Regions from separate parts of the Psychrobacillus sp. MER TA 171 genome, predicted to be linked through region 2. Evidence: riboswitches for the same ligand, from Rfam matches in the RefSeq annotation. Region 2 holds a riboswitch; each other region holds the start of a gene.
The links. A riboswitch is a leader RNA that binds a small molecule or an ion and turns the genes downstream of it on or off. The one in region 2 is predicted to bind S-adenosylmethionine.
Positions count from the first base shown of each region.

Region 1: another riboswitch for S-adenosylmethionine. It lies ahead of M3627_RS14275 (methionine ABC transporter ATP-binding protein); the one in region 2 lies ahead of M3627_RS07765 (5-methyltetrahydropteroyltriglutamate--homocysteine S-methyltransferase).
Region 3: another riboswitch for S-adenosylmethionine. It lies ahead of metA (homoserine O-acetyltransferase MetA); the one in region 2 lies ahead of M3627_RS07765 (5-methyltetrahydropteroyltriglutamate--homocysteine S-methyltransferase).
Region 4: another riboswitch for S-adenosylmethionine. It lies ahead of metK (methionine adenosyltransferase); the one in region 2 lies ahead of M3627_RS07765 (5-methyltetrahydropteroyltriglutamate--homocysteine S-methyltransferase).

Region 1 is NZ_JAMAWN010000016.1:1,378-4,526, reverse strand. It holds gene M3627_RS14295 (arsenate reductase family protein) at 1-125, shown strand, start outside; gene gcvH (glycine cleavage system protein GcvH) at 199-579, shown strand; gene M3627_RS14285 (toprim domain-containing protein) at 654-1,004, shown strand; gene M3627_RS14280 (thioredoxin family protein) at 1,015-1,335, shown strand; SAM riboswitch class I at 1,375-1,479, shown strand; gene M3627_RS14275 (methionine ABC transporter ATP-binding protein) at 1,571-2,596, shown strand; gene M3627_RS14270 (methionine ABC transporter permease) at 2,589-3,149, shown strand, end outside.
Region 2 is NZ_JAMAWN010000006.1:82,807-85,955, forward strand. It holds gene M3627_RS20795 (ABC transporter ATP-binding protein) at 1-908, shown strand, start outside; SAM riboswitch class I at 981-1,083, shown strand; gene M3627_RS07765 (5-methyltetrahydropteroyltriglutamate--homocysteine S-methyltransferase) at 1,199-2,305, shown strand; gene M3627_RS07770 (hypothetical protein) at 2,406-2,705, shown strand; gene M3627_RS07775 (DUF6019 family protein) at 2,845-3,027, opposite strand; gene M3627_RS07780 (DUF3169 family protein) at 3,042-3,149, opposite strand, start outside.
Region 3 is NZ_JAMAWN010000003.1:247,302-250,450, forward strand. It holds gene metA (homoserine O-acetyltransferase MetA) at 388-1,296, opposite strand; SAM riboswitch class I at 1,442-1,545, opposite strand; gene abc-f (ribosomal protection-like ABC-F family protein) at 1,630-3,149, opposite strand, start outside.
Region 4 is NZ_JAMAWN010000017.1:68,113-71,261, reverse strand. It holds gene pckA (phosphoenolpyruvate carboxykinase (ATP)) at 1-1,104, opposite strand, end outside; SAM riboswitch class I at 1,323-1,440, shown strand; gene metK (methionine adenosyltransferase) at 1,632-2,828, shown strand; gene M3627_RS14955 (gamma carbonic anhydrase) at 3,041-3,149, opposite strand, start outside.

The DNA.
Region 1 (3,149 bases), on a different contig from region 2:
ATGAGCAGTTAGAGCTGCTTGCTTCGGATGGAAAATTGATTAAACGACCTCTTGTATATAATGGACATAAGCTAACGCTTGGTTTTAAAGAAGAGCAGTTTGAAGACATGTGGAAAACCTCTTAAAGCACCTTGTATTTACTATGAAAATATGTGAATATTAAATAGAATGGATTAATTATTTGAGAGGGGTTTATTTATGAGCGTACCTAAAGATTTTAAGTACTCAGCTGAACATGAATGGGTAAAAAATGAGGACGGAAATGTCCGTATTGGAATTACTCATTTTGCACAATCTGAACTTGGAGATATCGTATTCGTTGAACTTCCACAAGTTGGCGATGAGATCAAGGCAGGAGACGCTTTTGGTAGCGTTGAATCCGTAAAAACTGTTTCAGAATTATATGCACCTATCAGTGGTAAAGTAGTAGAAGTAAATACTGAGCTAGAAGATAGCCCCGAATTTGTTAATGAATCACCTTATGAAAATGCATGGATGATCGTGGTTGAGCCTTCTGACGTATCAGAAGTGGACAGCTTATTATCTCCTGAAAAGTACGAAGAATTAATAGCAGAGTAATAATGAAAACGCCGGTTAATAATCGGCGTTTTTTTCATATAATAAAGGAAAGGATAAGTTGGGAGAGAAGCTAAATGGCACATGTATTTAGTGATAAAATAATTATCGTTGAGGGTAGGTCTGATAAGCTGCAATTATTAAGCCTTCTCGATGAATCTCCAGAAATTATATGTACTAATGGAACGATATCCGATGTAAAATTGGAGGAGCTATTAAGCCCTTATGATGGCTTGCCGATTTATGCTTTTCTAGATGCAGACAAATCCGGGGAACAAATTCGATCGGTCGTTAGGAAGGAGTATCCAGAGGCAATTCATTTGTATACGAACCCGACGTATGGCGAAGTAGCAAACACACCGGCGAAGGTTTTGGCATCTATATTAAAACGTGTTAATATTAAGGTGAAAAAAGAATTTTTACCTTAGGATGATGTGTATGAATGAATGGACTAGAGAACAATGGGATAGCGCTAAAAACAATTCAACACTTACCTTGTTTTATATCTATACGCCTATGTGTGGAACGTGTCAGGTAGCAAGTAAAATGATGAATGTTATTAAAGAAATGGTTACCTATCCAATTGGTCAGGCAAATATTAATTTTCTAGGTGATTTGGCGATAGAACAGGAAATTGAAAGCGTACCTTGTCTTCTTATTACAAAACATGGGAAAGTGGAAAAGAAAATCTATGCTTTTCAATCAGTTCCTTACTTATTGGAAACAATAAAGGCTATTGACGAAGATGAAAACCTATGATAATATTCGTTATGTTGAAAACACAATTTAATAGTGTCGCTCTTATTAAGAGAGGTGGAGGGAAGTGCCCTTTGAAGCCCGGCAACCGTCATGAAAGTGAAATGGTGCCAAGTCACGCAAAGCTATAGCTTTGGGAAATGAGAGAATGGATGAACGTTATTTTAAATAGATAACATACACCCCTTCTGCTCTTTTGCAGAAGGGGTTTTTTATTAGGAAAGGTGGTCAGATTTACTTGATTAGTTTAAAAGACGTTTCGAAAAGATTTATTACAAAGCAAGGAGAAATCGTTGCAGTTGATAGTGTAAATCTGGACATACAGCGTGGAGAAATTTTCGGGATTATTGGATACAGCGGAGCGGGCAAGAGTACGCTAATACGTTTGTTGAATGGGCTAGAAAAGCCATCTGACGGTCATATTACAGTGAATGGCCAGGAAATTACATCTATTAATGAGGACAAGCTTCGAAGCTTTCGTCAAAAAGTAAGCATGATCTTCCAGCATTTCAATTTACTATGGTCGCGAACTGTCGCTGAAAATATAGCATTCCCATTAGAAATTGCAGGAGTTCCAAAGGAAAAAAGAAAAGCTAGAGTAGAGGAGCTTTTAAGCCTTGTTGGATTGGAAGGAAGAGGAGACTCTTACCCATCTCAATTATCTGGAGGACAAAAGCAACGCGTAGGAATTGCAAGAGCGTTGGCTAATGGTCCAGAGGTATTGCTTTGTGATGAGGCAACATCAGCTCTTGACCCTGAAACAACCGACTCCATTTTAGACTTGCTCGTAAGCATTAATGAAAAACTCGGATTAACCATTGTATTAATCACACATGAGATGCAAGTTATTCAAAAGATCTGTAACCGAGTAGCGGTTATGGAAAATGGGCAAGTTGTAGAAGAGGGAGATGTGCTTGAGGTATTCCAAAAGCCACAACAGCCTATTACAAAGCGTTTCGTTTCTCAAATTTCAGATTCTAAAGAGCCAATTCAAACCATTCAAAATCTAGTTAAGCTTTATCCAAACGGCAAGCTAGTTAAGCTCGTTTTCGTTGGAGATACTACAGAGCAACCAATTCTTTCAAGATTAATCAAACAGTTCGATTTAGAAGTAAACATCGTGCAAGGAAATATATCACACACGAAAAGTGGAGCGTTCGGGACACTAATCCTTCAAATAGATGGAAATGAACAAGCAGTGGAAGAGGCAATTGAATTTATCCACGCGCAAAAAGTTAAAACTGAGGTGATCAACAATGATTGAATCGTTATTTCCAAATGTTGATTGGCCTAAAATGTGGGAAGCCACTATAGAAACCCTTTATATGACTGCAATTTCTACAGTCCTAACAGCAATCTTTGGACTAATATTAGGACTATTATTATTTTTGACAAGTCCACACCAAGCATGGGCAAATAAAATAGCAAACTGGTTGACCAGTGGAGTAGTCAATATTTTCCGTTCTATACCGTTTATTATTTTAATCATTTTATTGATACCATTTACAACGTTGTTGACGGGATCGATGCGTGGTCCGAATGCGGCCATCCCTGCATTAGTAATTGGAGCTGCTCCATTTTATGCCCGTATGGTTTTAATCGCACTACGAGAAATCGACAAGGGTGTACTAGAGGCAGCTAAATCTATGGGTGCTAAAACTTCTACAATTATTTGGAAGGTTTTATTGCCAGAATCGATGCCCGCCTTAGTATCTGGTATTACCGTAACCTGTATTTCACTAGTTGGGTACACAGCGATGGCAGGTATTATTGGAGCTGGAGGACTTGGAAATCTAGCATTTCAAGATGGATTCCAA
Region 2 (3,149 bases):
GATTAGAAAATGGAAAGCCACTGCTGGAAGTTAAATCTTTAAAACAGCATTTTCAAGTAAGTCGCGGGAATGTCTTAAAAGCGGTTGACGATATTAGCTTCTTTATAAAGCCCGGGGAAACTCTTGGTCTTGTAGGAGAATCAGGCTCAGGTAAATCTACTACCGGTCGGGCGATTCTTCGATTGCATGAGCCTACAGATGGAGATGTGCTATATCAAGGAATGGCCATTAATCGTTTAAGTAAAAATGAGCTTAAAACGATGCGTCGGCATATGCAAATCATCTTCCAGGACCCCTACTCTTCCTTAAATCCTCGTTTAAAGGTGCTAGACATTATTGGGCAGGCATTAGATATTCATCGTCTGAGCAAAAATGCAGAGGAGAGAAAGAAGCGGGTAGAGGAATTACTAGAATTGGTAGGCTTAGAGCCCTCGCATGCATTACGTTATCCACATGAGTTCTCTGGTGGACAGCGACAACGTATAGGTATCGCTCGAGCACTTGCGGTTGAGCCTGATTTTATCGTCTGTGACGAACCTCTATCGGCTTTAGATGTTTCTATACAAGCACAGATTGTAGAGCTTTTGGAGGATTTACAGCACAGACTAGGCCTGACATACTTATTTATCGCACATGACCTGTCCATGGTAAAACATATAAGTGATCGCGTTGCTGTCATGTATTCTGGAAAAATTGTAGAGCTAGCAGAAAGTGAGGAGCTTTATACTAATCCACAGCATCCGTACACTAAGTCTCTCTTAGCAGCCATTCCAATCCCTGACCCAAAAGTAGAGGCCAAGAAAAAGCGTGTGCTCATGGAAGAGTCTAATGTTACTGACAAGTATCAATTAAAGAATTCTGAGCTGGTAGAGGTATCCGACGGTCACTGGGTAGCTATCCCTAAGTAAGGTAGCCCTTGAAATTGTTTAAAGCCCATGTTAAACTTATTTTTATTATATTTAGATAATTTAATATTTTATTTCTTATCAAGAGAGACGGAGGGATTGGCCCTATGATGTCTCAGCAACCAGCCTTTTAGGTGTGGTGCTAAATCCAATAGACATTAAGTCTTGAAGATAAGAAGAATGACTTCAATATATATTGAGGGTTCTCTTCTTATGAAGCGAGCCCTCTTTTTATTTGATTTTATAGACAGTAGTAATCGCAACATAATATAAATAGAAGGTAGGAATTTAATATGACAAATCAATTACTTGTAAAAGCACCTTTCAAAGCAGATCACGTTGGAAGCTTCCTGAGACCGGAACGTTTAAAGCAAGCAAGGGCTCAATTTGAACAAAAAGAAATTTCCCAAGAGCAGCTAACTCAAGTGGAAAATGAAGAGATTATTAAACTCATAGAAAAACAGAAGGAAGCTGGATTACTTTCTATCACAGATGGAGAATTTCGTCGAAAATGGTGGCATTTCGATTTTTTAAGCGGACTAGATGGCGTGGAATTTTATGAAACCGATCAAGGACTATCATTTAAAGGGGTGCAAACAAAAGCGCATGGTATTAAGGTGACAGGAAAGATTGGCTTTAGTACCCATTACATGATTGAGCATTTCAAGTTTTTAAAAGAAGCAGCTGGGGATGCTGTTGTAAAATTTACTATTCCTAGTCCGAACATGCTTTATTACCGAGCTGCAATTGAGGAAGGTGTGTATAACAATGATGAGGAATTATTTTCTGACTTAATCACAGCTTATCAAGGGTTTATCCAAGCAATCTATGATGAAGGCTGTCGTTATCTTCAAATTGATGATACTTCATGGGCTACCTCCTTTTCCGAGGAAGGCCTCGCTTCCTTAAAGGACAGGGGGTTATCGCTAGAGCAAGCCTTATCCCTTTCTGCAAGGGCTATTAATGAGTCTATTTCTAAAAGACCAGCCGATATGCTAGTGACCATGCATATTTGTCGGGGAAATTTCCGATCCACTTATATCACAAGCGGAAGCTATGAGTTAGTTTCAGAAACTATATTCGGTGGATTACATGTGGATGGTTTATTTTTAGAATTTGACGATGAGCGCTCTGGTGGTTTTGAGCCTTTACGACATGTTAATCGAAAGGATTTAAATATTGTCCTAGGGCTGATTACCTCTAAGCATGGGGACCTAGAGGAAGAAGAATTAGTTAAAGCTCGCATCGAAGAAGCTACTAAATATGTACCAAAAGAACAGCTTTGCTTAAGTCCTCAATGTGGATTTTCTTCTACTGAGGAAGGAAACATATTAACTGAAGAGGAACAATGGGCAAAAATTCGCCATGTAGTCCAAATAGCAAAGGATGTCTGGAACTGACTTACCCACATGTGGATAACGTTAGTAGAAATGTTTTTACATTTGCCTGTTAGGGTATCTATTTAAATAAGATATCAGTTCTATATGGGAGGAATGTTTGATGAGTAAAGTTTATGAATATACAACAGATGATGTCGTAGAAGAAACTGGTAATTATACGTGTGAGTCTGGGACAACTAGAACTTTAGAAAAGGGTTCGAAATTCCCTTCCTGTCCCGATACAGAAGTAGTTACGTATTGGAAACGCTCTGAAAGTCATACCCACAGCTCAGGGCAGGAAGTATTAACATCCGGTCGCTATGTGGATGAAGATGGAGATGAAGCTTTCCTAGAGGCTGGCTCTACTTTTCCAAACTGCCCAAAAGCAGGAACCCCTACTACATGGTCCCATGCAGGATAACTAAGTTGCTGATACTTGTCTTATTTTATAGACAGGTATCAGTTTTTATTTTAATAAACAAACAGCGAGCAAGTATAAAAAGATAAGCCATCATAGCCGCTTGGATTTCTGTGGTGGTGGCTTACCGAAATAAGAAATCTTAGTTCTTTAAATCGTCTATGGACCTTTGCACCTTGTCTTCTTGTTCTTGTCGATATTTCCTTCTAGCTTCCTCTGAGACTAACATAGACTCATTAATCCCATTTTTTACTCCCCACTTGATAATAAAATATAAAAGTATAGATAAACCTATTATCCATAAAAGCAATTGTCCGGTTGTCATTTTTAAAATCCCCCTTATTTATTGCGTACAACTACTAAATAGCTTGTGTTCACTACCAGCAAGACTAAGCACATTACTGCTATAGAAAAAATTTGCGATTGCTCGCTAAAGTAAGAAAATGC
Region 3 (3,149 bases), on a different contig from region 2:
AATGTCTCTTCAATTTTGTCTTCCCTAATATTTGAATAAATAAAACTAAAATCAATAAAAAACTCCTGAATATTAAAACAGGAGTTTGAATGTGTCAATTTCAAAATTCCTGTTTGTATAGAAAACACGAATAATTAAAAGAGAACAATGGAATTTATATGATTTTTAATAATAAAGTATTATTGATTTTCGCTCATATTGCGGACGCTTTCCGTGGAGTGAGCGATAAGCCATCACCCATCGATTTCGCGCGTGGTTGTAACGTCTTTATCTGTCTCACTCATCCCTGCTTACCTCGCCGCCCTCCGCTGCAATCAATATATATAATGTTCACTTTTAATCTTTAAAATGCCTTTTATGAAATTGACTCATATATAATTTTTCTTTTTACTCCCAGTTATAAGGAGTAGCCTGATAAACATAGTAATTCAACCAATTAGAAAATAATAAATGTGTATGTGCCCTCCATGTATTTAATGGCTTATTAGAGGGATTATTATTTGGAAAATAGTATTTTGGCATCTCAATATCTATTCCTTTAGTTATGTCTCTATGATATTCTTCTGCTAATGTGTGCGCATCATACTCTAAATGACCAGTGACCATCACCATTTTATTGTCGTTCGATTTTACAAGAAACACACCTGCTTCCTCCGAAGTGGATAAAATAGTTAGTCGCTCATGCTTTTCTATTTCTTCTTCAGATACAGAAGTGTAACGAGATACGGGAGCATTAAACTCTTCATTAAATCCTCTTATTAAATTCTCCACTTGGTCAGTTAATATATGCCGATACACTCCCGAGCATTTACGAGAAAGTGTGAATTTATCTATACCAAAATGATAATACAGTGCAGCCTGCGCGCCCCAACAAATATGTAAGGTGGAGGTAACATTGGATTTAGACCATTCCATTATTTCCTTCATTTCATTCCAGTAATCGACCTCCTCAAATGGCAACTGTTCTACTGGAGCACCAGTGATAATCATCCCATCAAACTTTTTTTCTCTTATTTGATCAAATGTCGTGTAGAAAGTATCCAAATGGGTTTTGCTGGCATTCTTGGATTCATGCGTCGCTGTATTCATAAAGGTTATATTCACTTGTATTGGGGTATTCCCCAGAAGCCTTAATAGCTGAAGCTCCGTTTTTTCCTTCTCAGGCATTAGATTAAAAATAATAATGTTAAGTGGACGGATGTCCTGCTTGTAAGCACGCTCTTGATCCATGAGAAAAATTTTCTCTTCTTTTAACAGCTTAGCTGCAGGTAATTGTTTCGGAATATTGATAGGCAATGACTTTCCCCTCCCAATGAAATGCGCAAGAGCACCTGTGATTTCGCCTCAAACTAAGTAGGAAATCGAACAGGAGCAAGGCAATTATTAAAATAAATACCTCTCTTTCCATGTAAGAAAAGAGAGGCAGGAATTTGCTAACTAGCTCTTATCTTCCAAGATCGTCTTGTTAGGAATTAGCACCTTTCTGTACAACAGAGGTTGCCGAAGTATCACAGGGCCTAATCCCTCCACTTCTCTTGATAAGAATATTAAATTATTTAAATTATTCGTTAATAAGTTATATTAGCACGCTCTATTACTTATATCAACCCATTTTGAAAAGTATTCGGGTCATTCTGCTAAATCTAGCCATTTCTCCAATAATTGCTCCAATTGCTCCTCTACCCGAAGTTTTTCCAAGCTTAATGCCTCATAATTTTCCCAGTCATTCTCTATGCTAATTTGTTTAGTTAGCTCACCTATAACATTTTCGAGCTCACTTATTCGCTTTTCCAGAGGAATTTCCTTTTGTTGTTTGGCAGGTGTTGCTTCTTTTAATGGCTGCTCGATTATTTCTTTCCTAGTATTTTCTTTCGAGCAAAACTCATTCCATTTTTCCCTTGCCCATTCGTAAGGGCCTTCAAATGTGGTAAGCTCGCCATGCTCAAGCCAAGCAGTCCTTGGAAATAGTTTATTTAGAAAATATCTATCGTGAGATACAGCAATAATAGTCCCTGTAAAATCATCTAGCGCTTCCTCTAATACCTCTCGTGAATCAATATCAAGATGATTCGTTGGCTCATCTAATATGAGACAATTTATGTCTTGATGCATTAGCTGAGCAAGACGGAGTCGCATTCTTTCTCCTCCGCTTAAATCAGCAATTCTTTTAAAAACATCCGCCCCATAAAACATAAACTTCGCTAAGATGTGTCGAGCCTCTCCTTCTGCCACATTTACTTCTGCTCTAAAAATATCTATTAAGCGAGCTTTTGGATCTGTTATTTCGAAATGTTGAGAAAGATATCCATGGCGCACATTACTACCAAATCGAGCTTCACCCGAATCTATTAACTCTACTCCTCTAAGAATATTCAAAATGGTAGTTTTACCCGTTCCATTCCTACCAACGATTGCAAGACGGTCCTTCCAATATACATGAAGCTCTGCACTGTTTAATAACATTTTTTCACCAAAGCTTTTGAAAGCCTCTTCCATTATGACAACTTCTTTTCCGCTTCGGGGTGCCGCGTCAAAAGATAGACTCATTTTCTTAGGATCTATTAGAGGTTTACGAACCTTTTCCATCCGCTCTAATGCCCGTTCCATATTCCTCGCCTGACGGTGTAAACTCGCATTTGGAGGAACTGCTTGGTTAGCCCAAATCCTTAACCTCTTTATTGCTTCTCTCATTTTCTTTATCTTTTTTTGTTGCTCCTCATACTGTTGAAATTCACGAGTAAGTTTTTCTTCCTTTTCGATTAAAAAAGAAGAATAATTACCATGATATTTCGTAAGCATACCATCCTCAAGATCTGCAACTTTTGTAACTACCTTATCTAAAAAATATCGGTCATGTGAAATAATAACAACTGTACCTGTATAACTAACTAAATACTCCTCTAACCACTCTATTGCAAACAAATCCAAATGATTAGTCGGCTCATCCAACAGTAAAAGGTCTGGCTTGGTTAATAGTAGCTGTCCAAGCATTATTTTCGTTTGCTCTCCACCACTTAAACTTGAAAATGGCTGTTCTACAAAACCACCTAGTTGTAGCCCTTCAACTACTTTATCAATTTCGGGATCAATCGTATATCCGCCCTGTAACGTGAATTTTTCTTGTATGTCTCCATACTGCTTTAGAAGTT
Region 4 (3,149 bases), on a different contig from region 2:
GAAGTGATACATTGCTTGCTCTTTAGTAAGCTTACTGATTGGAGGTAATACTCCAAATGCATCTGCAGTTAAGAAGATGATTGTATTTGGGTGACCAGCAACAGATGGATCCACAATATTATCTATATATTGAATTGGATAAGCTGCACGAGTATTTTCAGTTAAAGAGCTATCAGTATAATCAGCAGTACGAGTAGTAGGGTCTACAACTACGTTTTCTAAAACAGTACCAAATTTGATAGCGTCAAAAATTTGTGGTTCATTTTCTCTTGTTAGGTCGATACATTTTGCATAGCAGCCGCCTTCGATATTAAATACGCCATTATCAGACCAGCCGTGCTCATCATCACCGATTAGTTTTCTTCCAGCATCAGCAGATAATGTAGTTTTTCCAGTACCTGATAGACCGAAGAATAATGTTACATCGCCTTTTTCTCCAACGTTAGCAGAGCAGTGCATTGGCAAAATATTTTGTTCAGGCAATAAATAGTTCATAATAGAGAATATAGACTTTTTCATTTCTCCTGCGTATTCCGTACCACCGATTAAAACGATGCGTTTTTCCATAGATACAATGATAAAAGTTTCTGAATTAGTTCCGTCAACAGCAGGATTTGCTTTGAAGTTCGGAGCACTAATGACAGTGAAGTCTGCTTTATGAGATATTAACTCCTCTTCAGAAGGACGAATGAATAATTGGTGAGCAAACAGGTTATGCCACGCGTATTCGTTGATTACTTGAATGCTTAAACGTGAATCCTTGTCTGCACCAGCGTATCCTTTAAAGACGAATAGTTCATTTTTTTCCTTTAAATAGTTCATAACCTTTGAATATAATGCTTCAAAGTGCGAAGATGAGATAGGTTGGTTTACAGATCCCCAATCGATTTTGTCTTTTGAGATAGGTTCATCAACAATATACTTGTCTTTTGGAGAACGTCCTGTATATTTGCCCGTCTCTGCTTTAACAGCTCCAGTGGAAGTTAGTACTGCTTCTCCTCTTGACGTAGCTTTTTCCACTAATTGTGGTACTGATAATTGCAGGCTAATGTTGTTACCAGCTAACAATTCGTTCAGTTCGCTCACAGTATCGATTGAATTCATATAGTATTACCATCCTTTATTTAAAGTTTTTAGCTCTTCACGGAAACATCATAAAGAGGATTTTTCGTTGATATGTGAAATAGTATAACACATTAAACTAAATAGTCTACACTAATTAAAGCTCAAAAAATGATTTTTTTTAGTAATTGTGAATAAATAACAAATTTACCTGTTGACTTATTTTGCTAATATACGTATGATGGTGAATTGAACGGATACTCTTATTCCGAGCGTGTGGAGGGGTTCAGGCCCTATGAAACCCGGCAACCTGTAATTATACTTACGTTACAAAGGTGCCAAACCTGATACAAGGTGAAATTCCTTGATTGATAAGAGTGAAAGGTGTTTATGATATTAATCCCTTTCCTCATGTAACTACGTGAGTGAGAGGTTTTTTTATATTACATCGCCCTAAATCCTTGTGTGCCAAGTCCGAAACGGCTTCAAGTTTACTATAGGCTTGACATGGGAATGAGTACCGTATCAATTCCTGAGAGAAATCTCGCAGGACATAGGAGGGAATTTTTTTGACACAAAGACGATTATTTACATCGGAATCAGTAACAGAAGGTCATCCAGATAAAATTTGTGACCAAATATCAGATGCTATCTTAGATGCGATTTTAACGGAAGATCCAAACGCTCGTGTAGCTTGTGAAACAACAGTTACTACAGGTTTGGTTTTAGTTGCTGGAGAAATCACAACCTCTACTTATGTAGACATTCCAAAAGTAGTGCGAGCTACTATTCAAGAAATTGGATATACGCGAGCTAAATATGGTTTTGACTCAGAAACGTCAGCAGTTCTTACAGCTATCGATGAGCAATCGGTTGATATCGCTATGGGAGTTGACCAAGCACTAGAAGCTCGAGAAGGTTCGATGTCTGATTCTGATATTGAAGCAATCGGAGCTGGGGACCAAGGTTTAATGTTTGGCTATGCTTGTAATGAAACACCAGAGCTTATGCCACTTCCAATTAGCCTAGCCCACAAATTAGCTCGCCGATTAGCTGAGGTTCGTAAAGACGAAACATTAGATTACTTACGACCAGATGGTAAAACACAAGTAACAGTAGAATATGACGAAAATAACAATCCAGTTCATATCGATACGATTGTTATTTCCACACAGCATCATCCGGAAGTAACGTTAGAACAAATTCAAAAAGATTTAAAAGAGCATGTGATTAAACCAGTAGTTCCTACTAATTTAATAACAGACGAAACAAAGTACTTTATCAACCCGACTGGTCGCTTTGTTATCGGTGGTCCGCAAGGGGATGCAGGTTTGACAGGTCGTAAAATTATCGTAGATACTTACGGTGGGTATGCTCGTCATGGAGGAGGAGCTTTCTCTGGTAAGGATCCAACAAAAGTAGACCGTTCTGCAGCTTATGCAGCTCGTTATGTGGCAAAGAATATTGTTGCAGCTGGTCTTGCTGATCGTTGTGAGGTACAGCTTGCTTATGCAATCGGTGTAGCACAGCCTGTATCAATTGCTATTGATACATTTGAAACAGGTAAAGTATCCGAAGCAGATTTGGTAACTTATATCCGTGAGCTATTTGACCTTCGCCCAGCTGGCATTATTAAAATGTTAGACCTTCGTCGCCCAATCTACAAGCAAACTGCTGCTTACGGACATTTTGGACGTACAGATATTGATGCACCATGGGAAAGAACAGACAAAGCAGAGCTATTAAAGCAAAAGGCTGGTCTATAAAAGAGTCTTCTATTACAGAATGCCTCTTATAAAAACAGAAGGTATTAAGAGATTGATCTCTTAATACCTTCTGTTCTTTTTATACTTTTATACAGATGATCTGAGAACTAAGTGTATTTAAAGGAGATTAATAATTGGGTGCGTTTACTCTTAATGGATTAATGAGTATAAATTATATAAAATATAAGAATACTTTAGTTTCTTAAACATTTTTAAATTGGTTTTACTGATTTATAGTATTGTCCTTTTTCCGCATACTCATGAATAATTCGTTGGACATCTTTTTTATCTTCCTCATTTAATTCTCGTATAACCTTTGCT